4 regions of the Rhizobium indicum genome follow, and region 4 is predicted to be linked to each of the others. Evidence: predicted binding sites of a transcription regulator. Region 4 holds the regulator's gene; each other region holds the start of a gene.
The links. Region 4 encodes LexA, which represses DNA repair genes until DNA is damaged. Its sites were predicted from a motif close to TGTTCNNNNTGTGTTCNG; they were not measured.
Positions count from the first base shown of each region.

Region 1 (8,034 bases), 1.4 Mb from region 4:
TCAAGGACGGCACCGTCTACGTTCTCGAAGTCAATCCGCGCGCCTCGCGAACCGTGCCCTTCGTCGCCAAGACCATCGGCGCGCCGATCGCCAAGATCGCCGCCCGCGTCATGGCCGGCGAAAAACTCGATGCGACCTTCGCCGCCTACGGCGAAAAGCCCGATCCGCGCAAGCTGAAGCACATCGCTGTCAAGGAAGCCGTCTTCCCCTTCGCCCGTTTCCCCGGCGTCGACACGCTGCTCGGCCCGGAAATGCGCTCGACCGGTGAAGTCATCGGCCTCGATACCGATTTTGCACTGGCCTTCGCCAAGTCGCAACTCGGCGCCGGCGTCGAGCTGCCGCGTGACGGCACGGTCTTCGTCTCCGTCCGCGACGCCGACAAGCCGCGCGTGCTGCCGGCGATCAGCATCCTCGTCGAACAGGGCTTCAAAGTGCTGGCGACCGGCGGCACCGCCCGCTTCCTCGCCGAAAACGGTATCACCGCCACCAAGATCAACAAGGTGCTGGAAGGCCGTCCGCACATCGAGGACGCGATCCGCAACCGCCAGGTCCAGCTCGTCATCAACACCACCGATGGCAACAAGGCGATCTCCGACTCCAAGTCGCTGCGCCGTGCGACGCTGATGCAGAAGGTGCCCTATTACACGACGATGGCAGGCGCCGAAGCCGCCGCCCAGGCAATCAAGGCGCTGAAGGCCGGCAATCTGGAAGTGCGGCCGCTGCAGAGCTATTTCGCCTGAGATACGGAACGCCATCGCTCGATGAGCGATGGCGCCAGCCTTGGCATTGGGGCACCACCGGAGGCTTCTGAATCAGTTTATGCAGCGGCCACCATAAGGCGCTGAACCATCAGCATATCTTCGCGAAATCGTGCCAGTTCCTCCGCTCTCAGCCGCTCATCGGGAATACGCAGCAGATAGGATGGATGCACCGTCACGAAGAGCGTTCGCTCCTCATCGATCGCGATCGCTTTCCCCCTGACATCCTGAAGCCGCTGTTTCGTATCGGTCAGCGCCGCGAGCGCCGTCGCCCCCATCGCAACGATGAGCTTCGGCTTGATCAGTGCCATCTCCAGATTGAGCCACCAGCGGCAATGCTTCACCTCGCCCATATTGGGCTTCTGATGGATGCGACGCTTGCCGCGCGGCTCATATTTGAAATGCTTGACGGCATTGGTGACGTAAAGCGTTGAGCGATCAATGCCCGCTTCAGTGATCACCTGATCCAGCAGCCTGCCGGCCGGACCGACGAAGGGGCGCCCTGATATATCCTCCTGGTCGCCCGGCTGCTCGCCAACGAACATCACCTCGGCATCGCGTGGCCCCTCCCCGAATACGGTTTGCGTGGCCTTCGCATGAAGCGGACAGCGGGTGCAGGCGGCAGCTTCCGCGCGCAGTGCTTCCAGCGTGCCCGCCGGCGCTTCGGGCTCGGCCGGAATGCTGCGCGCGGCTTCCTGCAGGCGATCGTGAAAGGGCAACGACTGGGTCGCCTCCCGTGCAGCCATGGCCCGCACCTGGCTCTCCGCCGATGCGATCAGCCCAGGGATGAGATCGGCTTCCGGCAGGTTCTTCCAGTATTTTTTCGGCATCTCCGCCTGCATCGCCTTCAGCTTCAACCGCGCCGGATTGAAAATGCTGGCGTAGTAGGTGCGCCAAAGTTCGTCGGTAGCATCGATGAGATTGGGTTTTTCACACGGTTCGTCGCTCATCGTCAGCCGCTCGCCGTCCCAGGCGGCCGATCCCTTGGGCGTCGCGATCAGCCAGTCCATGTCGGTGAAGCGCCGTTGAAAGAAGGGCGCTGTGCGCCTGACGATATGGTGATCCGGCTCGAACCAGGCGAGGAATTTTCGACGGCCCACCGACACCGCACCAACCTCCTTGAAGCGAACGAAGGCCGTCATCTTGTGCGCGTCGCGCCGAACGTTTTTCGCCATCAGCCTGGCACGGGCGACGTCCTCGTCGGAAGCCACTTCAAGCAGTTGCCGGTCCAGTTGCAGCCGCCAGAGCAGACGGTAAAGCAGGGAAAAACGCGCCGCGTCGGAATGGCAGAGAACTGTCTCCGCGAGATCGATGAAGGCGGGCGGCACCGTCATCGGCTTGCGTGCCATGATAGGCGCCGGCGGCATGGCGTCGCGTTGAAACGCAAGGTCCGCCTCCTCGCTTTTTTCGCGCCAATCGATCTCTTCCGGCAGGATGCCGGCGACCGCGAAAGCGCGCGCGGCGTCACGCCATTCGGCAAGCTCCCCGCGTCCTGCAAGCACGACCCGGCGCATCACAGCAACGACAATTGTTCGGGTTGCGGTTCGAACATGGCGCGAAGGTCGGGGCGCTCGATCAATCGGCGCGGCGACCAGCCTTCCGCCGAGATGAAAGACTGAACCTTCTTGATCGAAATGCCGAGCCGCTGGAGATCATCGAGCCGCAACCGGCGAAAACGCCGCGCCGAAACGATCGCTTTGACGGTCTTGGTGCCGAGACCGGGCACGCGCAGCAACCGCTCACGCTCGGCCTTGTTAATATCGACGGGAAATTCGGCCCGATTGGCGAGCGCCCAGGCAAGCTTGGGGTCGAGGCTGAGATCGAGCATGCCGCCCGCCTGGTTTGCGGTGATCTCGTCGATGCCGAAACCGTAGAATCGATAGAGCCAGTCGGCCTGATAGAGCCGGTGCTCGCGCATCAGCGGCGGCTTGATCAGCGGCAGGTTTTTCGACGAGTCCGGAATCGGGCTGAAGGCGGAATAATAGACGCGCTTCAGCCCGTAGCTGCTGTAAAGCCGGCCGCTGGTCGCAAGGATGGTCGCATCGTTCGCGCCATCGGCGCCGACGATCATCTGTGTGCTTTGGCCGGCCGGCACGAAACGCTGACGCTTCTTCGTGCGCAGCGTCGGTTCGCCGGCGGCCTCGATCTTCAACCTCAGATCCCCCATCGATCGCCTGATATTGGCAGGCTTCTTTTCCGGCGCGAAGCGGGTGATGCCGTTATCCGTCGGCAACTCGATATTGAGCGACAGTCTGTCTGCATGAAGCCCCGCTTCCTCAATCAGACGCGGCGACGCCTCGGGGATCGATTTCAGATGGATATAGCCGCGGAAATTATGTGTCACGCGCAGTTCGCGGACGATGCGGACCATCTCTTCCATCGTGTAATCGGACGAACGAATAATGCCGGAGGAAAGGAACAGGCCTTCGATATAGTTGCGGCGGTAGAATTCCAGCGTCAGCCAGATGACCTCTTCGGGCGTGAAGCGCGCCCGTTCGACATTGCTCGACGAGCGATTGACGCAATAGGCGCAGTCGTAGATGCAGAAATTGGTCAGCAGTATTTTCAGAAGCGAAATGCACCGCCCGTCCGGTGCATAGGCATGACAGATGCCGGATCCCTCGGTCGAACCGAGCCCGCCGCTTGCCCGAGAATCACGCTTCACCGTTCCACTGGAAGCGCAGGAAGCATCATATTTCGCGGCATCGGAAAGGATGGCCAAGCGTTCTGTGAGCGACTTCTTCATTAGTATGTTCACTATATGTTCCGGCATGCAGAGTCAATCGGGACGATCCGATTTCTGCCCATTTTCAAGTCGCACCACCTGATATCGGGGCGGGCCGCGTTTCTTTTATGCGAATTTTCTGGAAATCGGCCTTGGCGATCTGCTATAAGCGTCCGACTAAGATTGTGGCACGGTTCCGAAGCTCCCCTTCGGGACCTGTTTTCTTTTGTGTTCGCCGCTAATTGTGCGGATACGAGGATTGAAGGACAGAAAAATGGTTGAAAAGGTACCGATGACACCGGGCGGTTTCGTCAAGCTGCAGGAAGAGCTGCGCTGGCGTCAGCAGGAGGAGCGCCCTCGAATCATCGAGGCGATCGCCGAAGCCCGTGCCCATGGCGACCTTTCCGAAAACGCCGAATACCACGCCGCCAAGGAAGCCCAGAGTCACAACGAAGGCCGCATCAGCGAGCTGGAAGACCTGACGGCGCGCGCCGAGGTCATCGACCTCACCAAGATGTCGGGCGACAAGATCAAGTTCGGCGCCAAGGTGAAACTCATCGACGAGGACACCGATGAAGAAAAGACCTACCAGATCGTCGGCGACCAGGAAGCCGACGTCAAGGCCGGCCGCATCTCCATCTCCTCGCCGATCGCCCGTGCTCTGATCGGCAAGGAAGTCGGAGATTCCATCGAGGTCAATGCGCCGGGCGGCTCCAAGGCCTACGAAATCCTCCAGGTTTCCTGGGGCTGATCGCCCGCCAGCCGCGAGACCCCTCCCTTGCCCGATATCCGTGACGTCGAGATCATTGCGCCCAATTTCAAGCGCCGGCTCTCCGGCGTCACATCGACTATCGTCCAGCTCATCCCATGCCAGATCCGGCTCGGCATCAAGATCGCGACACTCGGGCCCGGCCTGCCGGAGGACCTGCCGAAACTTAAGGGGCGGCAGCTCCTCGGCCTCTGGCGCCCGCCGGCGCGCCGGCGCCAGCGCGTCTGGCACGCTCGCCGCAACAACGAGATGGCGGTCGGCATCCTGCTGCGCCAACTGTTGCGCATGCCGCTGAAGCTTCTCTTCACCTCGGCCGCGCAACGCCGGCACACCGCCTATACGAAATGGCTGATCCGTCGCATGGACGCCGTCATCGCGACTAGCGATCGATCCGGCTCGTTCCTCGAGGTGCCGCACACGGTCATCCAGCACGGCGTCGACCTTGCTCTGTTCCATCCGCCGGAAACAGCGGAGGACGGCATCGCCGCCACCAGCCTGCCGGGCCGCCATCTCATCGGCTGCTTCGGCCGCGTGCGCCATCAGAAGGGCACCGATCTTTTCGTCCAGGCGATGATCGAACTGCTGCCGCAGCACCCCGAGTGGACGGCGGTCGTCTCCGGCCGGGTGACGGCCGAACACACGGCATTTGGCGACAAACTTAAGGCGGATGTCGCGGCCGCCGGGCTCAGCGACCGTATCCTCTTCCTCGGCGAAGTGCCTGACATCAAGGTCTGGTATCGCCGCCTGACGCTTTACGTCGCCCCCTCCCGCAACGAGGGTTTCGGCCTGACGCCGCTCGAAGCCATGGCCTCGCGCACTGCGGTGGTGGCATCGGACGCCGGCGCCTATGCCGAACTCATCGTCACGGGCGAGACGGGCTCGGTCGTCGCCGCCGGCGATGGCGAGGCGCTGACGCGGGCAATCGCGCCCTATATCGCAGATCCCGCGCTGGCGATCGCGCATGGCGAGAATGCGCTGCGGCATGTCAGGGCGAATTTCGCACTGGAGAAAGAAGCGAGCGCGATCGGCGCCATTTACAACAGCCTTTTCGGCGACAATCGCAGCTGAGGCAGAAAAGAGAAACGGCCCGCTGGATGACGGGCCGTTGAAAGAATTTTAGGACTGCGGACAGTTCGGTCAGTTATTCAGCCGGCTGCAGCCCGGCAGCCGAAATATCCTCTCCGGTCTGGCCGCCCAGTGCCGCGGCAAGCTGCGCCGTATCCAGCTCGTTTTCCCAACGTGCCACAACGATCGTGGCGACCGCATTGCCGACGAGGTTGGTCAGCGCCCGGCATTCCGACATGAAGCGGTCGATGCCGAGGATAAGCGCCATGCCGGCGACCGGCACGGAGGGCACGACGGAGAGCGTTGCGGCAAGCGTGATGAAGCCGGCGCCGGTGATGCCTGCGGCACCCTTGGAGCTCAGCATCGCGACCAGCAGCAGCAGGATCTGATCACCCCAGGAAAGCTGAATACCGGTTGCCTGGGCAATGAACAGCGCTGCCAGCGTCATGTAGATGTTGGTGCCGTCGAGATTGAAGGAATAACCGGTCGGGATGACGAGACCGACGACCGAGCGCTTGCAGCCAGCCTTTTCCATCTTGTTCATCAGCCCCGGAAGGGCAGCCTCCGAAGACGAGGTGCCGAGGACCAGCAGCAGTTCTTCCTTGATGTAGCGCAGCAGCGCCACGATCGAGAAGCCGTTGTAGCGGGCGACCGCGCCGAGAACGACGAGGACGAAGAGCAGAGAGGTGATGTAGAAGGTGCCGATCAGCATGGCGAGGTTGGCGATCGATCCGACGCCGTACTTGCCGATGGTGAATGCCATGGCGCCGAAGGCGCCGATCGGCGCTGCCTTCATGAGGATGGCGACGAGCTTGAACACGGGCGCCGTCAGGGCATTGAGGAAGTTGACGACCGGTTCGCTCTTTTCGCCGACCATGGCGAGCGCGATGCCGAAGAGCACCGAGAAGAACAGTACCTGCAGAATGTCGCCATCGGCAAAAGCGCCGACGATCGTCGTCGGGATGATGTTGGTCAGGAAACCGACGATGCTCTGCTCATGCGCCTTTGCGGCGTAGCCGGCGACGGCGGCCGGATCCAGCGAGGCAGGATCGATGTTCATGCCGGCGCCGGGCTGGACGACATTGGCGACGATCAGGCCAATGATGAGCGCCAATGTCGAGAATGTCAGGAAGTAGAGCATCGCCTTGCCGGCGACGCGGCCGACCTTCTGCAGGTCGCTCATGCCGGCAATGCCGGTCGCAACCGTCAGGAAGATGACGGGGGCAATGATCATCTTGACGAGCTTGATGAAGGCATCGCCGAGCGGCTTCAGCTGGGTGCCGAATTCGGGATAGAAATGGCCGAGAAGGATACCCGCGGCGATGGCGGCGAGAACCTGAACGTAAAGATGGGTATAAAAGGGCTTCTTGCCCTTGCTGTCTGCGACTGCATCGAGTGGTGCTGCGATCATGATGTCCTCCTAATGGCTCGTCCGGAACGAACTCCGGCCTCCCGAGCCGTTCGCTTCAAGTCCAACAGCTCAGCCGTTGTTGCCCAGGTTCTTCGCAATCGCCGTGCCAGTTTTGCGCCGACCATCCAACAGATTGAATTTATTAAGGAAAAATTTACGGGGCTCCTAATGGCTCATTAAACAATGCGGAAATCCGCACAAATCCATTTGCGTTTCATGCGGAAAGATGCACAAATTTGCCATGTCCCTGTCGCAGAAATTGTGGCCTTCGCTGCCCCTGCAACACCGCATCCGCCGGATGTGGTGGGTCTACACTGTGCTCGCCCTCCTCGCTGTCGTGGCAAGCCTATGGGCCAGCGGCGAGATCGGTCGGCACCGTGCGGAGGTTGCCCTCGAGGAACAGGCCCGCATGGATTCGAGGCTGAATGCGGCTTTGCTGCGCACGGTTCTCGAAAAATACCGGGCGCTTCCCTTCGTGCTGTCGCAGGACGCGGCACTCGCCGCCGCACTGGCGGGAAACGATGCCGGCGCGTTCGAGCGCCTCAGTCAGAAGCTGGAAAATTTGGCGGCGGGCACGAAGGCTGCCGTCATCTATGTCATCGACAAGGACGGCATGGCGGTTTCGGCCAGCAACTGGCGCGAACCGACGAGTTTCGTCGGCAATGACTATCGTTTCCGCGAGTATTTTCAGGGGGCGGTCGAACGAGGACAGGCCGAGCACTTCGCGCTCGGCACGGTCAGCAAGAAGCCGGGCCTCTATATCTCCCAACGGATTTCGGGCAGCGATGGCCTGCTGGGCGTCGTCGTGGTCAAGGTCGAGTTCGACGACGTCGAGGCGGATTGGAACGCCTCAGGCACCCCGTCCTACGTCGTTGACGAGCGCGGCATTGTCCTCATCACCAGTCTTCCATCATGGCGGTTCATGACGATCGGCCGGATCGCCAAAGACCGGCTGACGGCGATCCGCGAAAGCCTTCAATTCGGCGATGCGCCACTTCAACCCCTGCCCCTCGACATGGTCCGAAACCTCGGCGACGGGCTCGATGTCGTCGAGATCGTCATGCCCGGCGATGCCGGGAAAACCAGGTTTCTCGATGTCGCAACGTCGGTGCCGGCGACCGCATGGCATTTGCAGCATCTGGTGGCGCTGGGGCCGTCCGTCGATGCGGGGATTCGCGAAGCCCGCATGCTGGCATTGCTGATACTCTTGCCACTGCTGGCCGGAGCAGCCTTCCTTTTGCGCCGCCGCCATGCGATCGCCCTGCGAATCTCCAGCGAACAGCAGGCGCGGGAGGAACTGGAACGG
Region 1 covers NZ_CP054021.1:4,126,611-4,134,644, reverse strand. Annotated here, with positions in the region: gene carB (carbamoyl-phosphate synthase large subunit) at 1-740, shown strand, start outside; gene FFM53_RS19965 (UdgX family uracil-DNA binding protein) at 818-2,272, opposite strand; gene FFM53_RS19960 (putative DNA modification/repair radical SAM protein) at 2,272-3,504, opposite strand; gene greA (transcription elongation factor GreA) at 3,758-4,234, shown strand; gene FFM53_RS19950 (glycosyltransferase family 4 protein) at 4,262-5,320, shown strand; gene FFM53_RS19945 (dicarboxylate/amino acid:cation symporter) at 5,394-6,728, opposite strand; gene FFM53_RS19940 (ATP-binding protein) at 6,955-8,034, shown strand, end outside.
Region 1: a site for LexA is predicted at 3,510-3,527, ahead of FFM53_RS19960 (putative DNA modification/repair radical SAM protein). Genes of this name have one in related genera too.

Region 2 (8,034 bases), 150 kb from region 4:
CGAGATCGTCGAGCAACGAGTGGGCAGCCTTTTCGAGGCGGCATTCGGTGTAACGTTCGGCCGCCGGCGGATCACCATCGACCGAGCCGAAATTGCCCTGACCATCGATCAGCGGCAGCCGCAGCGACCATGGTTGCGCCATGCGGGCGAGCGCATCATAGATCGCGGAATTGCCGTGCGGATGGAATTTACCCATCACGTCACCGGTGACGCGGGCGCATTTGACGTATTTCTTGTTCCAGTCGATGCCGAGCTCGGACATGCCGTAGAGGATGCGCCGGTGCACGGGCTTCAGGCCGTCGCGCACGTCGGGCAGCGCGCGGCTGACGATGACGCTCATGGCGTAATCGAGATACGACCGCTGCATTTCCTCCATGATGGAGATGGGCTCGATGCCTGGCGGGAGCTTCCCGCCGCCGGGGGGTGTTTGCTCAGTCAAAACAGATCACGATCTCTTCTAGAATCACTTGAAGATTTATAGCGGAAAGCCTGTTGCCGCGCCAATTTCACAGCGCGTTTTGAACAGGCTTTTGCGGCTTAAAGAGGGTAAAACATGCAAGTTGCGCGGCCGGACCGGACAAATCCGCCGCGAGCCGCCGCGGGATATTTGCCAAATCGAAATCCCCGCTTCACAATCATAAAAACCACGCACCCATATGGGGTTCCGGAGAGCCGATGGCAAGCGCCGACCAATTGATCAACGCCTTCACGACGCTGCTCGTCACCATCGATCCACCGGGGCTTGCGCCGATCTTTCTGGGGTTGACGACAGGCATGAGCCGAACCGAGCGCAAGCAGGTGGCGCTACGCGGCTCGGTTATCGCTTTCATCATCCTCGCCGTCTTCGCGCTGTTTGGCGCCGGCGTGCTCGGCGTGCTCGGGATTTCGATCGGCGCCTTCCGCATCGCCGGCGGGCTGCTGCTGTTCTGGATCGCCTTCGAGATGGTGTTCGAGAGACGGCAGGAGCGCAAGGAGAAGGCGACCGAGGCGGCGATCACCAAGGATCACATCGAGAATATCGCCGTCTTCCCCCTCGCCTTGCCGCTGATTGCCGGCCCGGGTGCGATCTCGGCGACGATCCTGCTGGCCGGCACGCTGGCCACCTCGATCGGGAAAGCGCAGCTGATCGGCGTCATTGCCGCCAATCTGCTGCTGACCTTCCTCATGCTGCTCATCGCCGAAAGGCTGGACCGTTTCCTCGGCGTCACCGGCCGGGCCATCCTGACGCGGCTCCTCGGCGTCATCCTCGCAGCGCTTGCCGCACAATTCGTCGTCGACGGGGCTAAGTCGGCGTTCAACCTCATCAGCGCGACGCCGCACTGAAAAACCTCGAGCGCCTTTCAATCTAAACTGCGAGAAGTGCGAACGCCTCATCCGGCGTTTCAGGAACCTGCTCCATAGTCAAAGCGCGCACGATAGCTCTCGTCAACTCGCGAAAAATATCTATCGACGAACCTATGTCCGAATGCGCCATGCGATCAAAGGAGAGAATTCCAAAACTGGGCAATGCAGCCTCACCAAGATCCTCTATCCCCTTGAACAGCCCCGGCATGTACTCCGCGGCAAATCCGGTAAGCACTTTGTGGTGACTTGGAGCAAGTGATAGGGACCAACTCTCTCCCTTGGTACGTTCAATCGGGACATTCACCTGCAGATATTGCGTTTTAATGGACTGATCCAGGGTGACTGACAGCAAACCATATACCGTCATGCCTCCAACCGGCCGAGCTATTTCCGCAGCCACACTTTTCCGATGAGGAATCCCTTCTCCGCTGACGAAAACTTTGCTCTCCCACAGATGGCATCGCGTTGAATCCATCGACGGCGGTGCCTCGTCCAACCAAAGTCGGAGGCGCGTACCGGAATCTTTCTTAAAGATGTGGCAGCTCATTCCGAAATAACTCCCCAAAATGGTGCGAAATCATTCAGGCGGATGTGGTCTGAAGCATCTGCCGCGAAATCAAAGAAAAAGAGCATGACGCCATCCAAGGCATCATGCTCTCTCACGTCTTTCACAAAGCCCGGAAAGGCTACCGATCAGAACGGGATATCGTCGTCGAGATCCCGCGAGAAGTTGCCGCCGCTGCCACCGCCGCGGCTCGGCGATGAAGCGGGAGCCGGAGCACCGTAGTCATCGCCATAATCGTTGCCGCCACCGGCACTGCCACGGCCGCCGCTCGCACCCCCGCCTTCACCGCGACCGTCGAGCATCGTCAGCGTCGAACCGAAACCCTGCAGCACCACTTCCGTGCTGTAGCGGTCCTGGCCCTGCTGGTCCTGCCACTTGCGGGTCTGCAGCTGGCCTTCAATATAGAGCTTGGCGCCCTTCTTCACATATTGTTCGACGACCTTGCAGAGGCCCTCGTTGAAGACGACGACGGTGTGCCATTCGGTCTTCTCACGGCGCTCGCCGGAATTGCGGTCGCGCCAGGTCTCCGAGGTCGCGATACGAAGATTGGCGATCGGCCGGCCATCCTGAGTGCGACGGATTTCGGGGTCCGCACCGACGTTTCCAATCAGAATTACCTTATTCACACTACCAGCCATACTTCTCACCCTGCCTGCCGCCCTGCCCGGCGGCGTTTAATCGATCGGCGCACCTTAAACCATCACGGACCGCCGATGCGCATGGGCGGCATTTAATCCACATGTTTATCCATCAGAAAGCCGCATGCATTCATCAGGAATTTTGTTCTTTATTTGTTCTAGTTTATCCGTATGATCCTGTCAACAGAATCGAAAACCTTGACCGTAGTGGACATTCAGCCTCGACTCGCCCGTCGGCATCACTAAATAAGGGCTGTCATCCAGAAAACCAAAGCAGAGACGATGAGCGAACTGAAGACGATCTCCATCCGCGGCGCGCGCGAGCATAATCTCAAGAGCATCGATCTCGATCTGCCGCGTAACAAGCTGATCGTCATGACCGGGCTTTCGGGTTCCGGCAAATCCTCGCTCGCCTTCGACACGATCTATGCCGAGGGCCAGCGGCGCTATGTCGAGAGCCTGTCGGCCTATGCCCGGCAATTCCTCGAAATGATGCAGAAGCCAGATGTCGACCAGATCGACGGGCTGTCGCCGGCAATCTCGATCGAGCAGAAGACGACCTCGCGCAATCCGCGCTCGACGGTCGGCACCGTTACCGAGATCTACGACTACATGCGCCTGCTCTTTGCCCGCGTCGGCGTTCCCTATTCGCCGGCGACCGGCCTGCCGATCGAAAGCCAGACCGTCAGCCAGATGGTCGACCGCATCCTGGATTTCGGCGAGGGCACCCGTCTTTATATCCTTGCGCCGCTCGTGCGCGGGCGCAAGGGCGAATACAAGAAGGAACTGGCGGAGCTGATGAAGAAGGGCTTCCAGCGCGTCAAGGTCGACGGGCAGTTCTACGAGATCGCCGAGGCGCCGGTGCTCGACAAGAAATACAAGCACGACATCGACGTGGTGGTCGACCGCATCGTCGTGCGCTCGGATGTCTCCGCGCGCCTGGCGGACAGTCTGGAGACCTGCCTGAAGCTTGCCGACGGGCTGGCGGTCGCCGAATTCGCCGACAAGCCGCTGCCGCCGGAAGAGACGTCGGCCGGCGGCTCGGCCAACAAGTCGCTGAACGAGACGCATGAACGCGTGCTGTTTTCGGAGAAGTTTGCCTGCCCGGTCTCCGGCTTCACCATTCCGGAGATCGAACCCAGGCTCTTCTCCTTCAACAATCCCTTCGGCGCCTGCCCGACCTGCGATGGCCTCGGTGCTCAGCAGAAGATCGATCCGGATCTGATCGTGCCCGAGCCCGAGCGGACGCTGCGCGACGGGGCGATCGCGCCCTGGGCCAAGTCGACCTCGCCCTATTACAATCAGACGCTGGAAGCGCTCGGCAAACATTACGGCTTCAAGCTCGGTACCCGCTGGAACGATCTTTCCGACGAGGCCAAGGACGTCATCCTCAACGGCACCAACGATAAGATCGAATTCCACTATGCCGACGGCGCCCGCTCCTACACGACGCAGAAGAATTTCGAAGGCATCATCACCAATCTCGAGCGCCGCTGGAAAGAGACCGATTCCGCCTGGGCGCGCGAGGATATCGAGCGCTTCATGTCGGCCGCCCCCTGCCCTTCCTGCAACGGCTTCCGCCTGAAGCCCGAGGCCTTGGCGGTGAAGATCGACACTCTGCATATCGGCGAAGTGACCGGTATGTCGATCCGCGTCGCCCGCGACTGGTTCGAGACGCTGCCGGCAAGCTTCAATGCCAAGCAGAACGAGATCGCCGTGCGCATCCTCAAGGAAATCCGCGACCGGCTGCGCTTCCTCAACGATGTCGGCCTGGAATATCTCAGCCTGTCGCGCAATTCCGGCACCTTGTCGGGCGGCGAAAGCCAGCGCATCCGGCTTGCCTCGCAGATCGGCTCGGGGCTGACCGGCGTGCTCTACGTGCTCGATGAGCCGTCGATCGGCCTGCATCAGCGCGACAATGCCCGGCTGCTCGACACGCTGAAGCACCTGCGCGACATCGGCAACACCGTCATCGTCGTCGAACATGACGAGGATGCGATCATGACGGCCGACGACGTCGTCGATATCGGCCCGGCGGCCGGCATTCACGGCGGCCAGGTCATCGCCCATGGTACGCCGCAGGACATCATGGCCAATCCGAAGTCACTGACCGGCAAATATCTCTCCGGCGAACTCGGCGTTCCCGTTCCCGACGAACGTCGCAAGCCAAAGAAGGGCCGCGAGATCAAAGTGGTCGGCGCGCGCGGCAACAATCTGAAGAACGTCACGGCGTCGATTCCGCTCGGCGTGTTCACAGCGGTGACCGGCGTTTCCGGCGGCGGCAAATCCACCTTCCTGATCGAGACGCTCTATAAATCGGCAGCACGCCGCGTCATGGGCGCGCGTGAAAACCCGGCCGATCACGACCGCATCGACGGCTTCGAGCATATCGACAAGGTGATCGACATCGATCAATCGCCGATCGGCCGCACGCCGCGCTCGAACCCGGCAACTTATACCGGCGCCTTCACGCCGATCCGCGACTGGTTCGCCGGCCTGCCGGAGGCCAAGGCACGCGGCTACCAGCCGGGCCGTTTCTCCTTCAACGTCAAGGGCGGACGCTGCGAGGCCTGCCAGGGCGACGGCGTCATCAAGATCGAGATGCACTTCCTGCCTGATGTCTACGTCACCTGCGACGTCTGCCACGGCAAGCGCTACAATCGCGAGACACTCAACGTCACCTTCAAACAGAGGTCGATCGCCGACGTGCTCGACATGACGGTGGAGGAAGGCGTCGATTTCTTCGCGGCGGTGCCTGCGGTGCGCGACAAGCTGCAAGCGCTGAAGGATGTCGGTCTCGGCTACATCAAGGTCGGCCAGCAGGCCAATACGCTCTCCGGCGGCGAGGCCCAACGCGTCAAGCTTGCCAAGGAGCTGTCGAAACGCTCGACGGGACGTACGCTCTACATTCTCGACGAACCGACGACCGGTCTGCATTTCCACGACGTCGCCAAGCTGCTCGAAATGCTGCACGAACTGGTCAACCAGGGTAACTCGGTGGTGGTGATCGAACACAATCTCGAAGTCATCAAGACGGCCGATTGGGTGCTCGATTTCGGCCCCGAAGGCGGCGACGGCGGCGGCGAGATCGTCGCGACCGGCACGCCCGAAGCGATCGTCAAGGAGAAGCGGTCCTATACCGGACACTTCCTGAAGGAATTGCTGGAACGGCGGCCGGCGAAGAAGGCGGTTGCGGCGGAATGACGATGAGACCAGCGTCGCCCGATGATCTGGAAACGATCGCGACGCTGACGTCAGCCGCCTATCGGCCCTATAGCGAGCTGTTCGGCGCTCCGCCGATCCCGGTGACGGAGGATTACACGCCGCGGATCGAACGCGGCGAGGTCTGGCTGTGCGAGATCGGCGGGCAAACGGCCGGCCTGGTGGTCGTCGAGCAGCACGCCGATCACCTCATGCTGTTCAGCATCGCGGTCTCGCCGGCCTTTCAGGGTGCCGGGCATGGGCTGGCGATGCTGCGCTGGCTGGAGGGCAAGGCGCGGGAATGGGCCGTGCCGGAGATCCGGCTCTACACCAATGCGCGGATGGAGCGGAACATCGCGCTCTACAGCGCCTTCGGTTTTCGGGAAACGGGTCGCCGGCCGAACCCTTATCGGTCAGGATGGACACTCGTCGACATGACCAAAGAGATCAATGCGGCCTGAGCGGCTGCGAATGGGGAGGACGACATGACGAAATCCGGCACTATCCGCACCGGCATCGGCGGCTGGACCTTCGAGCCCTGGCGCGGGCATTTCTTTCCCGGTGACCTGAAGCAGAAGGACGAGCTGAACTATGCCAGCCGCCAGCTGAAGGTGATCGAGGTCAACGGCACCTATTACAGCACGCAGAAGCCCGCGGTCTTCGCCAAATGGGCGGCTGACGTGCCCGACGGTTTCATCTTTTCGCTGAAGGCGACACGTTTCGTCACCAATCGGCGGGTGCTTGCCGAAGCCGGTGAATCGATGGAGCGGTTCCTATCATCGGGCATCAGCGAACTCGGCGATCATCTCGGGCCGCTGCTGTGGCAGTTCGCACCGACGAAGAGGTTCGATTCGGATGATTTCGAAGCCTTCCTGAAGCTGCTGCCGGCAAAACAGGATGGGTTGGCGCTCCGCCACGTGGTCGAGGTGCGGCACGATTCCTTCAAGGTGCCGGAGTTCGTGGCGCTGCTTTCGAAATACGGCGTGGCTCCGGTCTGCGCTGAACATTTCGAATATCCGATGATCGCCGACGTGACGGCCGATTTCGTCTATGCGCGGCTGCAGAAGGGCTCGGACGATATTCCGACCTGCTACCCGGAAAAGGACCTGAGGGCCTGGGCAAACCGGCTGGAGACATGGGCCGAGGGCAAGGTTCCTGATGACCTGCCGCTGATCGATGGAGATCGCAAGGTAAAGACCGAGCCGCGCGACGTCTTCGCCTTCATGATCCATGAGGGCAAGGTCAATGCGCCGCACGGGGCGATCGCCCTGCAGCAGGCGCTGGCGAAATAGGCCGGGCTGGATAGTCACAAAAGGATCGTAACATTGTGGGTATCACATCGTCAGTCACGCATTCCATGAGGGCATCATGATCGTGGCAACCTGGGAGCCCGCATGAGCGTTGCCGCATCCTATCTCTATCGCAACGGACGGCGGGTCGAAGCCGTACCTTTCGAGGCGGCCTCCATTCCGGCGACGGACAACGAATTCATCTGGATCGGGCTGCACAAGCCTAGCCGGGACGAGCTCCTGCTGCTGCAAGGCCGTTTTGGCCTTCACGAACTCTCGATCGCCGATGCGCTCAGCTCTCTGCAGATGCCGAAGCTCAGCGTTTATGACGACCAGCTGTTCGTGATCGCAAAGACGGCACAGCTCGAGGGGGACCATATCACCTACGGGGAAACCGCAATTTTCGTCGGCAAGCGCTATATCATCACCGTCCGCAATGGGTCTGAGCGCGGGCACGGAGAGCTGCGCGGCCGGCTAGAGACATCGCCGCAGACGCTCTGCCATGGCACCGACTACATTCTGCATGCCATTCTCGATTTCATTATCGACGGCTATCTTCCCATCGTGCGCACAATCGAGGATTCCGTTCTCGAGATGGAACGAAAAATGCTCGATGCGTTTCTCGACCGCAACCAGATCGCCCGCATTTTCAAGTTGCGCCGGGAAGTCATTCTGTTTCAGCGGGTGCTGGATGCGATGCTGGACCTTTGCGGCAAGCTCTACCATCTCGACCTGCCGTCGCTTGACAAGGAAGCGAAGCCCTATTTCCGCGATGCGCTTCAGCACATGCACCGTGTCGAGACGATGGTTGCAAGCTTGCGCGACGTGATCACATCGGTTTTCGAAGCGAGCAATCTGATTGAACAGCAAAGACAGGGCACAATCACAAGGCAGCTGGCGGCCTGGGCTGCCATTCTCGCCGTTCCGACGGCGATCGCCGGCATTTACGGCATGAATTTCGACAATATGCCCGAGCTGAAAACCAGCTACGGCTATT
Region 2 covers NZ_CP054021.1:331,615-339,648, forward strand. Annotated here, with positions in the region: gene gyrA (DNA gyrase subunit A) at 1-439, opposite strand, end outside; gene FFM53_RS01595 (MarC family protein) at 676-1,323, shown strand; gene FFM53_RS01600 (hypothetical protein) at 1,346-1,891, opposite strand; gene FFM53_RS01605 (single-stranded DNA-binding protein) at 2,038-2,547, opposite strand; gene uvrA (excinuclease ABC subunit UvrA) at 2,830-5,751, shown strand; gene FFM53_RS01615 (GNAT family N-acetyltransferase) at 5,748-6,209, shown strand; gene FFM53_RS01620 (DUF72 domain-containing protein) at 6,234-7,040, shown strand; gene FFM53_RS01625 (magnesium and cobalt transport protein CorA) at 7,143-8,034, shown strand, end outside.
Region 2: a site for LexA is predicted at 2,691-2,708, ahead of uvrA (excinuclease ABC subunit UvrA). Genes of this name have one in related genera too.

Region 3 (8,034 bases), 2.3 Mb from region 4:
GATCGCCACCGGCGACGCCAAGATCATCGTTGCCGGCGGCCAGGAATCCATGTCGATGGCCCCGCATGCCGCGCACTTACGCGGCGGCGTCAAGATGGGCGACATGAAGATGATCGACACGATGATCAAGGACGGCTTGACCGACGCTTTCCACGGCTACCACATGGGCATCACCGCCGAGAATGTTGCGCGCCAGTGGCAGCTTTCGCGCGACGACCAGGATCAGTTCGCCGTCAGTTCGCAGAACAAGGCGGAGGCAGCGCAGAAGGCCGGTCGCTTTGTCGACGAGATCATCCCCTACGTCATCAAGACACGTAAGGGCGACGTTACGGTCGATGCTGACGAATATATCCGTCACGGCGCGACTATCGAGGCGATGGGGAAGCTGCGCCCGGCCTTCGACAAGGACGGCACGGTCACGGCCGCGAACGCGTCCGGCCTCAACGACGGTGCCGCTGTGGCGGTGCTGATGAGCGAAGCGGAGGCGGTCCGGCGCGGCGTCCAGCCGCTCGCCCGCATCGTTTCCTGGGCAACAGCGGGTGTCGATCCGCAGATCATGGGCACCGGACCGATCCCGGCTTCGCGCAAGGCGCTCGAAAAGGCCGGCTGGTCGGTCAACGATCTCGATCTCGTCGAAGCCAATGAGGCCTTCGCGGCGCAAGCCTGTGCCGTCACCAAGGATCTCGGGTGGGATCCGTCGATCGTCAACGTCAATGGCGGAGCGATCGCGATCGGCCATCCGATCGGCGCCTCCGGTGCGCGCGTTCTCAACACGCTGCTGTTCGAAATGAAGCGCCGCGGCGCCAAGAAGGGTCTCGCCACGCTGTGCATCGGGGGTGGCATGGGTGTGGCCATGTGCTTTGAAGCGCTTTAAATAGCATACGATCCATGTTTGATTGAAGATCCCGCCAAGCGGTGGGGCGAAAAACAAAAGGGGAGCGGAACATGAGCAGAGTGGCTTTGGTCACCGGGGGTACACGCGGCATCGGCGCGGCAATATCCATGGCACTGAGAAATGCCGGATACAGGGTCGCCGCCAGCTATGCCGGCAACGACGAGAAGGCCAAAGCCTTCCACGACGTTACCGGCGTTCCGGTGTTCAAATGGGATGTTTCGGATTATCTCGCCTGCGGCGAGGGAATTGCCAGGGTCGAAAGCGAGATCGGCCCGGTCGAAATCCTCGTCAACAATGCTGGCATCACCCGCGACGCGATGTTCCACAAGATGACGCAGCAGCAATGGCACGAGGTGATCAATACCAACCTCACCGGCCTGTTCAACATGACGCATCAGGTCTGGACCGGCATGCGTGACCGCAGCTTCGGCCGTATCGTCAATATCTCGTCGATCAACGGCCAAAAGGGCCAGATGGGCCAAGTGAATTATTCGGCGGCCAAGGCGGGCGATCTCGGTTTTACCAAGGCGCTGGCTCAGGAGGGGGCGAACAAGAACATCACCGTCAACGCCATTTGCCCCGGTTACATCGGAACGGAAATGGTGCTTGCCGTGCCGGAGAAGGTGCTGAACGAACGTATCATTCCGCAGATCCCCGTCGGCCGGCTCGGCGAACCGGAAGAGATCGCGCGCTGCGTCACCTTCCTCGTCTCCGACGATGCCGGCTTCATCACCGGTTCGACGCTGACGGCCAATGGCGGACAGTTCTTCGCCTAGGCTTTCTGTCTTCACGTCGACATTAGGAATTAGATTCAAAGCGATGGCGCGTCCGGCAGGATCGCGCCATCGCTGTTTATGGGCGTCTCGTGATGCCGGTTGCGATTTTGTGGCCGGAGCAGTCGCGCTGTTTCGAGAAGATCAAGAGCGGCGGTCTGTGTTCGGACGTCGCTGTGGCCGAACTCTGGCCGGCACTTTGCGCAGCGAAAGATCATTGGCGCTGAGGGCTGATATTGCGGTTGTCAGGAAAGCCGACGCGATGAGAACGGCGACGAGGGAATTCAGCAAAATCTGAATCATGGAAGCGTTTCCTTTCCGGTGCGCCGGGCGGCTCTGCCTGTCCGTTGCGCTCCAAAACAGGATGATCTTAGGCCGGGTCGGCCTAAAATCATCCTGTTCTACATTTACAGTGAGAGCATGATGTCGTCCGAAAACCGCTCACACTTTTCGGCATCATGCTCTGAAGGAAATATGTGCCTGCCCGTTGGGCGGCGCTAGATTTGACTTTCGCAACCGATTGTCAACGTCTCGTTGACGGATACGACCGGCAAAGAAAACGGGCGCCGAAGCGCCCGTTGGGAGTCCGATATGCTTGTGCCGATCAGCGGCAACGAGCCTCATAGCGGCGACCGTAGCGGTCGCGATAGACGCAGTAGCCGCGGCGTTCGACCGACTGGCCGATCAGAGCGCCAGTCAGACCGCCGGCAACGGCGCCGACGGCGGCACCACCCCAGCTGTTGGTGACGACACCGCCGATAACAGCGCCAGTGCCGGCGCCGATCGCCGTGCCTTGCTCGGTCGCTGTGCAAGATGCGAGTGCGCCCACGAGCGCACCAATAAGAACAATCTTCTTCATCATGTCGTAACTCCCCAGGTTAGTTGGCCTTTAGACGCGGCCCATTAGTACAAGGATAATGATAATCACGAGAACTAGCCCCAAACCGCCAGAAGGTCCATAGCCCCAGCCACGGCTATAACCCCAATTCGGCAAGGCTCCAATCAAGAGCAGAATGAGGATAACAAGTAGTATCGTGCCAAGCATGGTGTGTTTCCTTCATTTCATCCGCAATTTGGATGGACTGGAAACACGTATTGGCGATTTTTGTTCCCGGTTAAGCTCTGGAAATGTGACGAAGCCTGATTCACGGTTTAATTTCCGTCATTTCCGAAAATTGCCGCTATGGTTAAAAAGACATTTAAATACAATATGTTGCGGTGAACAAAGCGGGAAAATCGCGATGTCGCCGATTCGTCAGCGATTCGTTCCGTTTTTGATCGGCGAGCCGAGAGTGGCCGCCCCTGAGTTAACGCTGCGACTTAACGCCGTCTGAATCCGGTTTCCGAAAGATTAATGCCGATCTGACGAGGGCGGGGCGAAGGATCTGCCGCCCATGCGCATTCTAGGACCTGGACCTGATAGCGCCACAAGATGTGGGCGTGAACGAAAGGCGAAAACGGCGGAGTCAGCGATTCGTCTCCGATTCGTTCCGGCTTTGGTCGAGAGGTTAATTTCGGGCGGATTTTCGCCTATCCAAGATCGGGCGGGAATTGCGGAGTCGCGATAGCGAAAATATGAACAGGTGAGAGTCTTGCGATTCAGCATCTAGTGGGAAAAAGTGATTCAAAATCAATACTTAGCCGTGAACAAAAGCTGAATCAGCGGGAGTCATCGATTCGTCGCTGATTCGTTCTTGCGCTGTTCCGAATCGGAAATTCGGGCGTTCCACGGGACTCGCAAAGGTCGTAATCCCCGATGCATTTTGAAATCTGCCCTTGCGTTTGCGACGGCAGCTGTCCATGTGTTGTCCAGCTTCCATCGAGGAGCCGAGATTTTCCTGGGGCCACCCGCCTCATTTGCATGGACTCATGACTCTGATTTCGCAGCCGATGATTCTGAGCGGGCGCGGTGTGACCGCGGTGCTCGGGCCGACCAATACCGGCAAGACCCATTATGCCATCGAGCGCATGGTTGCGCACGGGACGGGCGTGATCGGCCTGCCACTTCGGCTTCTGGCCCGCGAGGTCTATACGCGGGTGGTAGAGAAGGTCGGCGCGCAGAATGTGGCGCTGGTCACCGGCGAGGAAAAGATTTCGCCGCCCAATGCGCGTTTTTCCGTCTGCACTGTCGAAGCGATGCCGCGCGAGACCAAGGCTGCCTTCGTCGCGATCGACGAGGTGCAGCTCGCCGGCGATCTCGAACGCGGCCATATCTTCACCGACCGCATCCTGCATCTTCGCGGCCGCGAGGAAACGCTGCTGCTCGGCGCGGCAACGATGCGGCCGATCCTGCAGCAGCTCCTGCCCGGCATCACTATCGTCGAGCGGCCACGGCTTTCGCATCTTTTCTACGCCGGGCAGAAGAAGATCACACGGCTGCCGCAGCGCTCGGCCATCGTCGCCTTCTCCGCTGACGAGGTCTACGCCATCGCCGAGCTTATTCGCCGGCAGCGCGGTGGCGCGGCGGTCGTGCTCGGCGCGCTCAGCCCACGCACCCGCAATGCGCAGGTGGCGCTCTATAAGGCGGGCGACGTCGAATATCTGGTGGCGACCGATGCGATCGGCATGGGCCTCAACCTCGATGTCGATCACGTCGCCTTTGCCCAGGACCGGAAATTCGACGGCTACCAGTTCCGCAATCTCAATCCGGGCGAACTCGGCCAGGTCGCCGGGCGCGCCGGACGGCATGTGCGGGACGGGACCTTCGGCGTCACCGGGCAAGTCTCGCCCTTCGATGACGAACTGGTGCAGCGCATCGAGGGGCACGAATTCGACAACGTCAAGGTTTTGCAGTGGCGGACGACGGAGATGGACTTCTCCTCAATCGCATCGCTGCGCGCCAGCCTTGAGGTGGGACCGCGCGTGCCGGGGCTGACGCGGGCATTGCCTGCGGTCGACCAGCAGGCGCTGGAACAGCTTTCGCGCTATCCCGAGGTCATCGATCTTGCCGACAGGCCGGCGCGCGTCGAAAAACTCTGGGAGGCTTGCGCGCTTCCCGATTATCGGCGTATCACCCCAGCACAACATGCCGATCTTATCTCGACCCTCTTTTCCGATCTTGTCCGCTATGGCACGGTGAATGAGCAGTTTCTTGCGGAGCAGGTTCATCGCTCCGATCGAACAGATGGGGAAATTGACACGCTTTCGGCGCGAATCGCGCAGATAAGGACCTGGACCTACGTTTCGAATCGGCCCGGTTGGCTTGCCGATCCGACACACTGGCAGGAAAAGACGCGGGAAATCGAAGATCGATTGTCCGACGCGTTACATGAAAGGTTGACGAAACGCTTTGTTGATCGCAGGACATCTGTGCTCATGAAGCGCCTGAGAGAGAATGCGATGCTGGAAGCTGAAATCAGTGTGAATGGCGATGTCTTCGTTGAAGGACATCATGTAGGGCAATTGAGCGGGTTCCGTTTCACGCCGGTGGCGGGAACGGACGGACCGGATGCCAAGGCGGTTCAGGCTGCGTCGCAGAAGGCGCTCGGGCTCGAGTTCGAAGCCCGCGCGGCCCGGATGCATGCCGCCGGCAACAGCGATCTGGTGATCGGTTCGGATGGGTTGATCCGTTGGCTGGGCGACCCGGTGGCGCGGCTTTCGGGCAGTGATCACATCATGCGTCCGCGCGTGATCCTGCTGGCCGACGAACAACTGACGGGCAATGCCCGCGATCACGTCGCCGCCCGCATCGAGCGCTTCGTCAATCATCATATCAGCACGGTGCTGAAGCCGCTCGATGATCTGTCGCGCGCCGAGGATCTGCAGGGCCTTGCCAAAGGGCTTGCCTTCCAGCTCGTCGAGAATCTCGGGGTGCTCTTCCGCCGCGACGTGACCGAAGAGGTGAAGTCGCTGGACCAGGAGGCCCGTGCCTCCATGCGCCGCTACGGCGTGCGTTTCGGCGCCTATCATATCTTCGTTCCCGCACTTCTGAAGCCGGCGCCGGCCGAGCTCATCACGCTGCTCTGGGCGCTGAAGAACGACGGTCTCGACAAGCCCGGCTACGGTGATCTCATTCCGGTGCTTGCCGCCGGCCGCACCTCCGTCGTCACGGATCCGACCTTCGAGCGGATGTTCTACAAGCTCGCCGGCTTCCGTTTCCTCGGCAAGCGAGCCGTACGCATCGACATCCTGGAACGGCTGGCCGATATCATCCGTCCGCTGCTGCAATGGAAGCCCGGCCAAAACAACCGTCCGGAGGGCGCCTATGATGGCCGCCGCTTCACGACGACGACGGCGATGCTGTCGATCCTCGGTGCGACGCTCGAGGACATGGAAGAAATCCTCAAGGGTCTCGGCTATCGCGCCGATGCCGTGAAGGCGGAAGAGGCATCACTACATCTTGCAGCGCAGGATGTGGCCTCGGTGCCTGCCGCCAGCGCACAAACGCCTGCGGAAGAGACAGCCGAGAAGGCCGATCACGACGATGCCGATGGCGCTGCGGAAGAGACTGCTGCCGAGCCATCCGCAACCGAGGCGGCTTCGGCGGTCGCCCACGCGCCGGTGACGGAAGCGGTCGAAACTCCCGCTCCGGCCGAACCGATCGAGACATCCGCTCCTGCGGAAGCGGTATCGGCTTCCGAGGAAGCAGGATCTGCTCCTGGGGAAGCCGGCGAGCCGACGGAACCGAAGCCGGTTCTTCTGTGGCGTCTTGGCGGTCGCAACGACAATCAGCGCCAGGCGCGCGGCGGGCATGGCGAACGCCGTGGCGGCCAGGGCCAGGAGCGCGGTCAAAACCAGGAGCGCGGCGACCGCAATCGCCGGCCGGGCGGCGGTGAAGGCGGCGAGGGCAATCGCAATGGCGACGGCCGCGACAACAATCGCCAGAACCGTGGCAAGGAAGGCGGCGGTCGCGATGGTGGCCGGCCGCAGCAGGCAAGAGGCGACCGCAATAACCAACCACGGGGCGACCAGCCGCGCGGTGACCGGCAGGACCGTGGCGATCGCAAGGATCGCGGCGAGCGTAACGATCGCAACGACCGCAACAACAATCGTGGCGGCTCGCAGCCGTTGCGCTTCGAGGCCAAGCCGCCGCGCAAGGAGAAGCCGATCGATCCGGATTCGCCTTTCGCCAAGCTCGCTGCTCTCAAGGAGCAGATGAAGAAGTAATCATGAGCGGGGAGACACAGCCGACAAGCGGTTCGCGCCAGCGCATCGACAAGTGGCTGTTCTTCGCGCGCATGGTGAAGTCGCGCTCGCTGGCGCAGAGCCATATCCAATCGGGCCATGTGCGCATCAACGGCGAGCGTTGCAGCCATCCAAGCCAGATGGTCAAGCCGGGCGACCGTATCGAGCTAACGCTGGAGCGGCGCGATGTCGTTCTCGTCATGCGCCTTGCCGGCGAACGGCGGGGGCCTTACGAAGAGGCGCGCCTGCTCTACGACGACCAATCCCCGCCGCCCGATGAGGCAAAACGTCTCACGGCCTACGAGCAGGCGATCCGGGCGACCGGCACCGGCCGTCCGACCAAAAAGGAAAGACGTGCAATCGACAGGCTGATGTCGGACGAGGATTAGAAAACTCTGTCTGCGGCGGCGGCTTTTGCAGATCGTTTATCCTTGAAATCCGGCGATAAAGCCGATAGGTCACTGACAACCTGCCGGAAGCGTGCTTGCCTCCCAAGCCTGCTCACGCTTTTCCTCCGGCACGGGGATAGGCGCGACGTTCCAGGTTGCCCGGCCCCATCCGCATGGAAATCCTGGAGTTCTTCATGACCTATGTCGTGACCGACAATTGCATCAAGTGCAAATACACCGATTGCGTGGAAGTCTGCCCTGTCGACTGCTTTTATGAGGGCGAGAATTTCCTCGTCATCCATCCCGACGAGTGCATCGATTGCGGCGTCTGCGAACCTGAATGTCCCGCCGAGGCGATCAAGCCCGATACCGAGCCGGGCCTCGACAAATGGCTGAAGATCAATACCGAATATGCCACGATCTGGCCGAATATCACGGTCAAGAAGGACCCGTTGCCCGAGGCCAAGGAAATGGATGGTGAGACCGGAAAATTCGAGAAGTATTTTTCGGAGAAGCCCGGTTCCGGCGATTGAGACAGCACCCACATTCGGCCCCCGGATTCGGGCGGCCGCGGGGCGAAACGTTTTTAAAAGCTGCGTGAGGCATATGGGTGACATGTGTTGCCCGCATGACTCAAGCGAAGCAAATTATTGATTTCCTCATATTTTTATGATAGGTTTCGTCTACTGTTCCATTTGTGGCATGACGCATGCCCAAAACCATCACGAAAGCAAAACAAATCCGTACACGGTTTCCGTGACATATCAACGCTTTGAGCGCCGGGTCCCAAGATCGTGCGCAAGAAGTCTTTGCTTTTGCCCGATGGGACCAGAGTGAAGTCACCCGACGGATA
Region 3 covers NZ_CP054021.1:2,821,883-2,829,916, forward strand. Annotated here, with positions in the region: gene FFM53_RS13885 (acetyl-CoA C-acetyltransferase) at 1-874, shown strand, start outside; gene phbB (beta-ketoacyl-ACP reductase) at 946-1,671, shown strand; gene FFM53_RS13895 (YMGG-like glycine zipper-containing protein) at 2,273-2,530, opposite strand; gene FFM53_RS13900 (DUF3309 family protein) at 2,558-2,713, opposite strand; gene FFM53_RS13905 (helicase-related protein) at 3,538-6,774, shown strand; gene FFM53_RS13910 (RNA-binding S4 domain-containing protein) at 6,777-7,181, shown strand; gene fdxA (ferredoxin FdxA) at 7,376-7,714, shown strand.
Region 3: a site for LexA is predicted at 3,358-3,375, ahead of FFM53_RS13905 (helicase-related protein). Genes of this name have one in related genera too.

Region 4 (8,034 bases):
ATCCTCCGAAATGGCGGTGGCGCCATAAAAGCGCCATAGGGGTTAAGCGTCCTCACCGATAGCTATATGATCGCGAAGCTAATGCCAAGTTACCGTGATGGCATTTTGTGCATTGCGGTATCACCTTTTAGGCACTGCAGCGATGAGCCGCACGCATATCGGAAGCTGATGATTCGACTGGTCTTTTGGCGCTCGCGATTTTCCCTCATATTTCAATCGATTATTCTTGCCGGATTTGATTGGAGGTTGCATTCTGGCCGCCTTCGCAGCCGGGCTTGGGCGGTTCATGCAGGAGTTGACGACAGTCGAATTGCGGCCGGAAGCAGGCGAAGGCCTTGCCGACTCCTCCAGTTTTTCACCACCTGTCGTGGTGACGCGGCCGACACGGACGCAGTCGGCGACACCATTGCGCCACCGGCTGCCGGCCGCAGCCTCGCAATTGCTGCGTGCCGGCATGCGCATGCTGGGCGAAGAGGCGGACCACGGCCGCCTGCTGCTGTTTTCGCCGGTCTTCCTCGGCGCTGGGTCAGCCGTCTGGTTTCTCGCGGCATCGGATTTTTCCCTCGTTGCATCACTGCTCTGCCTGTCGGCGGTGACAGTGGCGGTTCTCATCGCCAGCCGCAGCCGGGCGGCAGTGCGGGCAACGCTGCTGGCGCTCTCGCTCGTGGTCTGCGGCATGGTCACGGCGCAGTTCGAGAGCCGGCGGGCTTCGACCGTGATCCTCGATTCATCAGTGACGACCACGGTGACCGGCCGTGTCGAGCGGCGCGAAGGCGATGGTCGCGGGCGGTGGCGCTACATTCTTGCGGTCACCGGCACTAAGGCACCGGAGCTGAAGCGGCGGCCGGAACGCATCACCGCCATCGCCCGCGGCGCGGACGCGGCCTTCGAGATCGGCGATATCATTACCGGCAGGGCGCGGCTGACGCCGCCGGCAGGTCCGGCACTTCCCGAACTCAACGACTTCTCCTTCGGTGCCTATTTCGATGGCATCGGCGCCAACGGCTTCTTCTACGGTGCACCGACGAAGGTCGATGCGCAGGCTGGTCCCCAGGCTGCCAGATCGACGGCTGAAACGCTGCTCGAAGGGCTCTACCGGCTGCGCAGCGGCATTGGTGACCGCATAAGGTCGATCCTGCCCGGCGACACCGGCGCTTTCGCCGCTGCTCTGGTGACGGACGAGCGGCGTGCCATCTCGAATGAAACGACGGAGGCGCTGCGCCAGTCCGGCCTGGCTCATATCATCGCCATCTCCGGTCTCAACATGGCGCTGTCGGCCGGCATCTTTTTCGTCGGCTTCCGGATGCTGCTCAGCCTCTTTCCCGGCATTGCTGAGGCCTACCCGACGAAGAAGATCGCTGCCGCCGGCGCGCTCATCGCTGTCACCGCCTATTTCCTGATTTCGGGCTTTGCGGTCTCTGCCGAACGCGCTTTCATCATGATGGCCATCATGTTGGTTGCCGTCTTCTTCGACCGGCCGTCGATCAGCCTGCGCAATGTCGCTCTCTCCGCGCTCGTCATCGTCGTCATTTCGCCGTCCGAGGTTTTGGGTCCGAGCTTCCAGATGTCTTTTGCAGCGACATTGGCGCTGGTCTCGGGCTATCAGCTGTGGAAGGACCGGCGCGTCCGCGAAAACGCCTTCCTGAAGCTGCCGATCATCAGGCCATTCGTTACGGTTGCGGGCTTCTTCGGCGGCATCTTCCTGACCTCGCTGATCGGCGGTTTTTCCACCGCGCTGTTTTCGATCGAGCATTTTCATCGCCTGACCGCCTACGGCCTGCCGGCAAACCTCGCGACAATGCCGATCATCTCCTTCATCATCATGCCGGCCGGCCTGCTGGCGATGCTGCTCATGCCTTTCGGCCTGGACGTTTTGCCTTGGAAGGTGGTGGGATTCGGCCTCGATCTGGTGATCGCGGTCGCAAAGACGGTGTCCGGCTGGGATGGCAATATAGACGTCGGCCGCTTGCCCGCCTGGTATTTCGCCGTCGCCGTGGCAGGCTTTCTGCTGCTGACGCTGCTCCGCACCCGATTGCGCCATGTCGGCACATCGATCATCGCGGTCGCAACGCTCATCCTGCTGCTTCTGCCGGGTCCCCGTCCGCCGGATTTGGTGATTTCGGAGGATGGCAGTCTCGTCGCAATCGTCGAGGCGGCGGCCATGGCGTCCAACCGTGAAAGACCGCCGGATTTCATCTTCGACCAGTGGCAGAGAGCGCTGGTCCTGCCGAGGCATGATCCGCCGAAGATGCTGGATGGTCCTGCTATCCCGCCTGAGGGAGAAGACCGCCGCGTCAGGCTTTCCCGCGATCAGCAGAACGAAGCAAGGACCGCGATGCGGGCGGCCACAGCGGGCGGAGACGCAAACCGCTTTTCCTGCGTCAAGAAGGCCTGGTGCACATCAAGGCTCGCCAATGGTCAGGTGGTAACCGTCATCGACAATGCCGCCTATCTCGGTCCGGCATGCGACGCGGCCGATATCGTCGTGACCTCGGTCCGCCTTCGCTTCAACAGCTGCCGCTCGGGTGCGACGCTCTTCACCGGTGAGACGCTGCGCAGGACCGGATCCATCGAGTTGCGCTTCACGGACGCCGGCCTGGAGGTCGCAACCGCATTCGATGCATTGTCGCGGCCATGGATGCGCCATCGCGCCTATGACTGGCGCAGCAACAGCTTTACCGAATCGGGCCTAGCCAATGTCAGTGATAGCGGCGAATGAGACCGACGAGTTTACCCTGAACCTTGACACGGTCCGGCCCGAAAATCCGGGTCTCGTAAGCCGGGTTGGCGGCCTCCAGCGCGATCGAGGCGCCCTTGCGGCGGAAGCGCTTGAGTGTCGCTTCTTCGTCGTCGACGAGAGCAACGACGATGTCGCCAGGACTTGCGGTGCTGCCGTTGCGAATGATCACGGTGTCGCCGTCGAAGATGCCTGCGTCGATCATCGAATCGCCCTTGACCTCCAGCGCATAATGTTCACCGGAGCCGAGCATGTCGGCCGGAACGACGATGTCGTGGGTATTGTTCTGGATCGCCGAGATCGGCACACCGGCAGCGATTCGGCCCATGACCGGCACGGAGACCGAGTTGCCGTTGTCGGCGACGGGCTTTGCGGGAGCAGGGGCGGTGACCGGCTGAGGTTTGCCGAGGCTGCCCTCGATGACGCTCGGCGAAAAGCCGCGCCGGGGCTGAATGCTGGGGCTGTAGGCCTCCGGAAGCTTGATGACCTCAAGCGCGCGGGCGCGGTTCGGTAGGCGGCGAATGAAGCCTCGCTCCTCCAGCGCCGTAATCAAGCGATGAATCCCGGACTTGGAGGCGAGGTCCAGGGCATCCTTCATTTCGTCGAAAGATGGCGGAACGCCGGATTCCTTCATGCGCTCATGAATGAAAAGGAGAAGCTCCTGTTGTTTGCGCGTGAGCATCGACGTTGTGACCTCGTGATTGAAACAAATCCAGAACAGACACTATATGTTCCATATGTGTTCCGCAAGTAGCTAAATTTCCGTAAAACTTGGCGCCAACTCGTTGAGATTTTTATTTTCATTCGCCGGATTGGCACACAAGTCTTGCCTTGGGCGGCACTCTCACACATCTCTGCCGTGTTAGGAGAGGGGGATATCATGAACGAGCACTCCGCCAAACCGCACCCGCTGGATCATGTCGTGCTGCCGGTCGTCAATATCGATCTGGCGCGCGAGAGGCTCGGCAAGCTCGGCTTCACCGTTGCCGCCGATGCGCGCCATCCCTTCGGAACGGAGAATGCCTGCGTCTTCTTTGCCGACAAGACCTATCTGGAGCCGCTCGGAATTGCGAGCGTCGAGGAGAGCGAGGCATCAGCGCGGCAAGGCAATGTCTTCACCGCCCGCAACCAGGCCTTTCGCTTCCGCTGTGGCGAGGAGGGGCTTTCGGGGCTGGCTTTCGGCAGCAAGGATGCCGGCATCGATCATCAGAATTTCGTCGGCAACGGATCGAGCGCCGGCGAGATGCTGCAGTTCACCCGGCCGATGACGATGCCGGACGGTTCCGAGACGATTGCCGGCTTCAAGCTGGCTTTCGCCGGCGACCTGCGCGCGCCTGATCTCCTGCTCTTCACCGTCGAGCGCGTCACGCTGCCGGCTGACCGCGCCGCGCTGGAGACGCATGCCAATGGCGTCACCGGCCTAATCGAGATCGCGCTTTGCACGCCGGAGCCGGCCGCCTTCGCTGCCTTCGTCAGCCTTGCCGTGGCGCAATCGGCAGTCGAGAAGACCGGGTTCGGCGTCAATATCGCAGCATCGAATGCGAAAATCAGCCTGATGACGCCGGAAGGGCTGGAGGCCTATTTCGACATCGCCGGCTCATCCGCAGATCGCGGCCTGCGCGGCCGGGCAATCCTCTTCACTGTCGCCGATCTTGCCGTGACAGAAGCGCATTTGGCTGCTAACGGGGTGACATACACGCGCAAGAACAATCGCATTCTGGTGAAGCGCGCGCCCGGGCAGGGCACGCTCTTCGCCTTCGAGGAAACACGATGAGCACTGATACGAATTCCGAAGTCAGGATCGGCGAAGGCCAAGGCCAGGTCACTTTTTCCAATACCGGCCGCCTGTCGCTGATTGCCGGTCCCTGCCAGATGGAGAGCCGCGACCACGCCTTCATGGTTGCCGGCACGCTGAAAGAGCTTTGCGGAAAGCTCGGCATCGGCCTCGTCTACAAGAGCTCCTTCGACAAGGCGAACCGGACCTCGCTTTCGGCCGAACGCGGTATCGGGATCGAAAAGGGCATGGAGGTCTTTGCCGACCTCAAGAAGGAATTCGGCTTTCCCGTCCTGACCGACGTTCATACCGCCGAGCAATGCGGGGAGGTGGCAAAGGTCGTCGATGTCCTGCAGATCCCGGCCTTCCTTTGCCGCCAGACCGACCTTCTTATCGCCGCCGCCAAGACCGGCCGCGTCGTCAATGTCAAGAAGGGCCAGTTCCTCGCTCCCTGGGATATGAAGAACGTCCTGAAGAAGCTCAATGCCAGCGGCAATCCGAACGTGCTGCTGTGCGAGCGCGGCGCCTCATTCGGCTACAATACGCTGATTTCCGACATGCGTTCGTTGCCGATCATGGCGGCGATGGGCGCGCCCGTTATCTTCGATGCGACCCATTCCGTGGCGCAGCCGGGCGGCCAGGGCGAATCCTCCGGCGGTCAGCGGGAATTCGTGGAAACCCTGGCGCGCGCCGCTGTGGCTGCCGGTATTGCTGGTGTCTTCGTCGAAACCCATCAGGACCCCGACAATGCCCCTTCCGACGGCCCGAACATGGTCTATCTCAAGGACATGCCGCGGCTTCTCGAAAAGCTGCTTGCCTTCGATGCGGTCGCCAAGGCCTAAGGTTCAGCTTGACGTTCAACAGTCTGACATGATCGTGCTATAGGCCACATCCGAACGCTGGTCCGAAGGCTATTGCAGCATTGTAATTTGCACGCCTTCGACTAAGACAGGTTTCGAACCATTTATCACCCACCGAGCAGGAAGAACCCATGACTGCAATCACCGATATCATCGCCCGCGAGATTCTCGATAGCCGTGGCAACCCCACCGTCGAAGTCGATGTCTATCTCGAAGATGGCAGCATGGGCCGCGCGGCCGTTCCCTCGGGCGCCTCGACGGGCGCGCATGAAGCGGTCGAACTGCGTGACGGCGGCAAGCGCTACCTCGGCAAGGGTGTCGAAAAGGCGGTCGAAGCCGCCAACACCGAGATCTTCGACGCGATCGGCGGCATCGACGCCGAAAACCAGATCCAGATCGACAACATCATGATCGAGCTGGACGGCACGCCGAACAAGTCGCGCCTCGGTGCCAACGCCATCCTCGGCGTATCGCTCGCCGTTGCCAAGGCTGCGGCCCAGGCGTCCGGCCTGCCGCTCTACCGTTATGTCGGTGGCGCTTCCGCCAGCCTTCTGCCGGTGCCGATGATGAACATCATCAATGGTGGTGCTCATGCCGACAACCCGATCGATTTCCAGGAATTCATGATTCTGCCGGTCGGCGCCGATTCGATCGCCGAAGCCGTGCGCATGGGTTCGGAAGTCTTCCATACGCTGCGCAAGGAACTTGCCGCGCAGGGCCATAACACCAATGTCGGCGACGAAGGCGGTTTCGCACCGGGCCTGAAGAGCGCGCCCGAGGCCCTCGACTTCATCATGAAGTCGATCGAGAAAGCCGGCTACAAGCCGGGCGACGACATGTGCCTCGGCCTCGACTGCGCCTCGACCGAATTCTTCAAGGACGGCAAATACGTTCTCGAAGGTGAAGGCCGCACGCTGGAATCGGGCGCCATGGCCGAATATCTGGCCGAGCTCGCCGCCAAGTATCCGATCATCTCGATCGAGGACGGCATGGCCGAAGACGACTGGGATGGCTGGAAGACGCTGACCGACCTGGCCGGCAAGAAGACTCAGCTCGTCGGCGACGATCTCTTCGTCACCAACTCTGCCCGTCTTCGCGACGGCATCCGCATGGGTGTCGCCAACTCGATCCTCGTCAAGGTCAACCAGATCGGCACGCTGACGGAGACGCTCGATGCCGTCAACACGGCGCACAAGGCGGCCTATACCGCCGTCATGTCCCATCGCTCCGGCGAGACCGAAGATTCGACCATCGCCGATCTCGCGGTCGCCACCAACTGCGGTCAGATCAAGACCGGCTCGCTGTCGCGTTCCGACCGTCTTGCCAAGTACAATCAGCTGATCCGCATCGAAGAGGGCCTCGGCCCGCAGGCCCAGTATGCCGGCCGCTCGATCATTCGCGGCTGATCGGATCTGATTTCCAATGGCTTGACCCGCGCCTCCCGGCGCGGGTTTTTTGTTGCCCGTTTTTTAGAGTCAACGAACGGTTAATCTCTGCGCGTTAGATTGAACGAATTGGTAATGCGTTCAAGAGCATGCGTGTATGTGGACAAAGCATCATAAGAAGAGAAAGATCGGTCGCTTCGTCATTCCGGCCATGACGGTCGCCTTCCTCTCCTATTTCGGTTATCATTGCATTCATGGCGATTACGGCCTGCGCGCGACGGAGACGTTCGAGCATCAGCGTGTCGCGCGTGAAAAAGAGCTTGCGATCTTGAAGGCGAAGCGCGAACATCTGGAAAATCAGGTCGCGCTCTTGAGTGACGGGTCGCTCGACAAGGACATGTTGGACGAAAAAGCGCGTTATCAGCTCAATATGTCGCGCGCGGACGAGATCGTCGTATTCAACCACTATTCCAATTAACCGGAAACAGGTTAATTGGAATTTTAGTAGTTTTTCCAATAATTTAGGACCGAATACGAGCCATGCAATTATGGCATTGCTGTGGTCAATTTTCTTCCCTATGGTACGCGCCACCAAGAAACGACAAACCCATAGGGAGGGTTGAATGGCGCCGCGAAAGACCGCGACCGTTTCCAGCCGCAAAACTGCAGCAAAACCGGCAGCCAAAGCATCGAATGGAGGCCCGGTAGCCGACTTCGATCGCAATGAAGAGCTGAAGGCCTATCGCGAGATGCTGCTGATCCGCCGCTTCGAGGAGAAGGCCGGTCAGCTTTACGGCATGGGGTTCATCGGCGGCTTTTGTCACCTCTACATCGGTCAGGAAGCTGTCGTCGTCGGCATGCAGATGGCGCAGAAGGAAGGCGACCAGGTCATCACCGCCTATCGCGACCACGGCCATATGCTGGCAACCGGCATGGAAGCGCGTGGCGTCATGGCGGAACTGACCGGACGTCGCAGCGGCTATTCCCACGGCAAGGGCGGCTCGATGCACATGTTCTCGAAGGAGAAGCATTTCTACGGCGGTCACGGTATTGTCGGCGCCCAGGTCTCGCTCGGAACGGGTCTTGCCTTTGCAAACCGCTACCGCGGCAATGACAATGTCTCCATCGCCTATTTCGGCGACGGCGCTGCCAACCAGGGCCAGGTCTACGAGAGCTTCAACATGGCTGCTCTCTGGAAGCTGCCGATCGTCTATATCGTCGAGAACAACCGTTACGCCATGGGTACCTCGACCGCCCGCGCCACCGCGCAGTCGAACT
Region 4 covers NZ_CP054021.1:482,313-490,346, reverse strand. Annotated here, with positions in the region: gene FFM53_RS02335 (ComEC/Rec2 family competence protein) at 287-2,719, shown strand; gene lexA (transcriptional repressor LexA) at 2,700-3,419, opposite strand; gene FFM53_RS02325 (VOC family protein) at 3,618-4,511, shown strand; gene kdsA (3-deoxy-8-phosphooctulonate synthase) at 4,508-5,353, shown strand; gene eno (phosphopyruvate hydratase) at 5,503-6,777, shown strand; gene FFM53_RS02310 (FtsB family cell division protein) at 6,914-7,234, shown strand; gene pdhA (pyruvate dehydrogenase (acetyl-transferring) E1 component subunit alpha) at 7,380-8,034, shown strand, end outside.